DNA from 2 places in the Neobacillus sp. YIM B06451 genome. Region 1 is predicted to be linked to the other one. Evidence: riboswitches for the same ligand, from Rfam matches in the RefSeq annotation. Region 1 holds a riboswitch; the other holds the start of a gene.

Region 1 (2,202 bases):
GGCATGGTCGGGCGACTTCCACATCTCCCCTGGCTCCGGCGCCCTGCCGTCTGGCGTAAACAACTTGAACCACTCATCAAATTCCGGCCCATTCAGCCTAGTTTGAAAAATTTTGTGTGCCCTCGCCCAGTACTTCGCGGTGATTGGCGACAATGGGAAACCATTTTCGGCATACTCGATGGCGGGACGGAGAACCTCTGTTAGAGGCAGCCTCCCAAATCGTTCGGACAGCATCGCCCACGAAGACGGTACCCCTGGAACGGTAACAGGAACCCATCCGGCCAAAGGCATTTTTTCATGCCCAAGCTGTTTGACTTTGTCGATTGAAATGCTTGCAGGCGACGGCCCGCTCCCATTCAAGCCGAATAGCTTGTTCTGTGTCCAGACGAGCGCGAACGCATCCCCGCCAATCCCGTTTGACGTCGGCTCAACGACAGTCAGGCAGGCAGCTGTAGCAATCGCCGCATCAATCGCATTCCCTCCCTGCTGAAGAATGCGCAGCCCGGCCTGGGCCGCAAGCGGCTGCGATGTGGCAACCATTCCGTTTCTCGCAATCGCCGCCATCCGGCGTGATGCAAATGGATAATTTAATAGTGACAAACCCTTTTCCCCCCGGCAATAGAACATAGTTTTTTAGAAACATTGCCTTCTGTTTACACTCGGAGCCATGGTTTATTTCGGTAAAAATGGAATTACTTCGTTACACGAAAAGTATACCAAAAGACCCTTTCAGCTGTCTAAAGGTTCTGAAAAATAGAAAACAAAAATTTTGCTATTTTTATAATTGGAAAATTATTTTATACTAAAATTGCAATTAAACTCCGAAAGGGCACACCTGGGGAAACCCGGCGCCGCAAAGCTATAGGGGCTTCGACTAACAACGGTCATGCCAGCCAGCTGCCGAAGAGCTAAGAAGGTTCGGATAAACTTCTTAATCTCCCTTCGGTTTTAATTGTAATAAAATCATGGGAGAGAAAGAGATGAAGAAATTTGTATTTACCGCCGCATTGGCGGCAACCCTTGCGTTTGGGACAACCGCCAGTGCAAGCGCAGAGCTTGAAGGCACGGCGGGAACGACCCCTGACCAGTTCCTTTATAGCTTCGACCAGCTTTTTGAGGACCTGAGGCTATTTTTTACGTTTGATTCGGAAAAGGAAGCTAGCCTGTTGATGGAATTTGCAAAGGAACGCCTGGCGGAAGCAGCTTTGATGACTACTAGCGAAAAGACGGAATTTGTAAGTGGCGCGGTCGCGGATTATGTCAAACTCTTGGAATCGGCCAAAGAAACAGTTTCTGAGGTTATCGCCGATGAAGATGCTTCGGATGAATTGAAAGAGGAATTAACAAACAAACTCGAAGAAACGGCTGAACTTGACGAGGTAGTTGAAGGCCAGCTTGAAGAAGAAGAGCTGGAAGAGGCAGCAAAGGTTATTGACGATGCTTATTTGGTCGCGAACGTTGTCAAAGGCTTCGATACGGAAACAGTCAAGGAGCTCCGCACAAAGGAATTCGGCTATGGGGAAATCACAAAAATAATCTCTCTTTCAGAACTAAGCGGCAAAACGATTGAAGAGTTAACAGCTTTGCTGGCAGAACAGGACATCGATGAAGTCATGGCCGACCTTGGTGTTACGATGAACCAAATCAAATCTATCGTCCTTGATAAAAAAATTGCATACCTGGAAAATTCACTTGCGGAAGCAGGAGAAAATGAAAATTCCAAACAGGTAAAAAAGCTTGAAAAGAAACTCTCAGTCTTGACTGCCAAAAAAGAACGATTTGCCGCGAGGGACGAAGAGAAAGAGGATGACGGGCAGGAAAGTGAAACACCTGCAGAATCCGGAGAAACCACGGATGGGGAACAAGCTGAGGATAACGGCGGTACTCCGGCTCCTGCAAATGAAGAACAAACTGGAAGCGGCCAGGGTACCTCCGGTGAAGAAACATCCAACGATGCAGCTTCTGATAAAGTAGCCGAAACGGCCGATAACGAAACCACTGAGACGCTGACAGCAGCTTCTGCTTTGTCCAAAAAAGAAATAGCTGTAGTCACTTCTTCAGTCGCGAAAAAAGAAAAGCCGGCAAAACAGACTCCTGATACTGTTAAAAAGGACAGCGGGACTGGCAAGGCATCCGGAACAGTGAAGAAGGAAAGCGCGTCTGCCAAAAATGAAAAAGAAAACGTAAAGGCGCAGCCCCCTT
Region 2 (2,202 bases), on a different contig from region 1:
GGGTGGATTATTTTCAAATCATTTCAGAAGACCGAATTAAAAAGGCTTACAATAACGGGGAATTTGAAAATTTGCCAGGCTTCGGAAAACCGCTTCCGCCGGATGAACTGGCGGGGATACCAGATGAATTGCGAATGGCTTACCGTGTCCTGAAGAATGCAGGATATACGGAAGAAGCAAAATCTCTGCGCCAGGAAATGGTCTCCCTTGAAAGCATGATCGCCCAATGTACGGATGATGCCGAGCGTGCTTCCATGCAAAAGAAGCTTAATCAAAAGCTTTTGAGGTACAATAGCATGATGGCCAAACGCGGCGCCAAAACGAACTCCTCCGTTTTTAAAAACTACGGGGATAAGGTTATAAGAAAACTGACATAACCATAAATTAAAGGGACCCGCCATTGCCGGCAGGTCCTAATTCATTTCCATACCCCGTTTCGAATTTCAATTGGCTGATCACCAGCCTGGTCCTGGAGGTGGGCTTCCGTTTCCTCCGATGCCTGGGAAGGCCTACACATCCGATCAAGTAAAAAGCCAAAGAAAATCATAAACGCTATCGGGATTGTATAATTTATTACATGGATTAAGGTCAATTCAATCCCTCCTATTTGAAATTTTGGTTGTTTTCCTTATCTTCATGTTGTTTATATTATATTTAACGTTGGCTGAAAATTCAAAAAGTTTTCAAAATTTTCATTCAACATTTTTTTAAAAAAGAATCGGCACAATTCGTTCCATTCCGGAAGAATATTGGCTCGAAGAAATCGTTATCCTCCAGTGTTTCGACAATTTCCCAACTCCTTTTCCAGCGTAATCATAAAAAACTAAATCAAATTGAATTATCAGAAAATTTACTGTAGATTTTTGTATGAATTTATTGGTATTATATGGTTTTTTCAAGACAAAATCTAACAACCTCCCCCAAAAGAACTATCTATAATGGATGTAGAACTACTACTTAAGTATGTGTCCATGTTTATAACAGTAGAGACGGCATGGAGCGTGCCTAGGTACATAACAGAAAAAGGCAAACCGTTTGAAAAAGCGGGACGCAAAGCTTCAGGTCTTCTGCAGAGTTTTTGCAATGACGGCTGGGCTGCCTGGAATACGAAATCGTATTTTAGGGGTGAGAAAGTGCTAGTTAAAGAAAGAGGTTTTGAGGGACTCGATCAGGAGTGGATTGCACTTATCATGGAGGCAAAAGAGATAGGCCTCGAGTCGGAGTTGGTCAGGGATTTCTTGAGTAGGAATGAAAAAGCGTCATTGAAATGACAGTTCCGGGGCAAAAAAAACAATCCAATGGGAAATTCCCATTGGATTGTTTTTGTCTAGCTCAAGCGCCCAGCGCCTAGGGTACTTCGGTCCATACGGCACTAAACGGGCACTTGCGCTTTACTATTTGTCATCATTGTTCTGGTTCAAACGCCATTTATTAAATTCGAGGAAATCCCGGAACTGATCCTTCGATACCCCCGATTCCATCGCCTCTTTCACCAGATTCAGCCAGTCGCTGTCCAACTCTCCCTTGTCTGCCGCATCATGGATCAAGTGGTCAACAGGAACATTCAGCACAGCCGAGATTTTTTCGAGGAACTGGATCGACGGATTCCGCTGTAAATTTCGTTCTAGGGAGCTAATATATGATTTAGCAACCCCCGCCTGTTCGGCCAACTCTGATAACGACATTTTTCTTTCCAAACGAATCTTCTTGACGCGATCACCAATCATGAACGTTCACACACCTTGGAATTATATATCTTTCATTCATGATAACAAATTGAGAATAAAAGTACCATAGCATGAAACTGAATAATCAAAAAATCCAACGCAATGAAACCACCCAATAACCCAAAAGTCTAATGCATTTGAAACCGATTCAACGAAAATATTCAACTACCCGCCTAGACAGACGGCCAAGGTTTTATTACGGAAGTCGAAGGGAATGAGAATAACGGGCAATTTTGAAAAACAAGAGAAGGAGCTGCATACAATGGCAAAAAAAATCGCCTGCCTAATTACATCGATGTTTGAAGACTCCGAATTCACCGAGCCGGCAAAAGCCTATGTCGAAGGCGGACATGAAGTCTTCACGATTGGGACCGAAAAAGGGAATGAAGTCAAAGGGAAGCAGGGTAAAGCAACAATAACAATTGACTACAGTATTGACGAGGTAAGTCCCAACGAGTACGATGCCTTGTTTTTA

What was found. A riboswitch is a leader RNA that binds a small molecule or an ion and turns the genes downstream of it on or off. The one in region 1 is predicted to bind cyclic di-GMP.
Region 2: it holds a riboswitch for cyclic di-GMP, as region 1 does, so the genes downstream of both, sinI (DNA-binding anti-repressor SinI) here and RB160_RS11775 (DUF5667 domain-containing protein) in region 1, are expected to answer to the same signal.

The regions. Positions count from the first base shown of each region.
Region 1 covers NZ_JAVFKJ010000005.1:153,970-156,171, forward strand. The annotation lists gene RB160_RS11770 (gamma-glutamyltransferase family protein) at 1-600, opposite strand, end outside; cyclic di-GMP riboswitch class I at 819-905, shown strand; gene RB160_RS11775 (DUF5667 domain-containing protein) at 981-2,202, shown strand, end outside.
Region 2 covers NZ_JAVFKJ010000004.1:67,511-69,712, forward strand. The annotation lists gene RB160_RS10045 (DnaJ family domain-containing protein) at 3-377, shown strand; gene RB160_RS10050 (hypothetical protein) at 419-592, opposite strand; cyclic di-GMP riboswitch class I at 1,016-1,103, shown strand; gene sinI (DNA-binding anti-repressor SinI) at 1,134-1,271, shown strand; gene RB160_RS10060 (helix-turn-helix domain-containing protein) at 1,395-1,727, opposite strand; gene RB160_RS10065 (type 1 glutamine amidotransferase domain-containing protein) at 1,990-2,202, shown strand, end outside.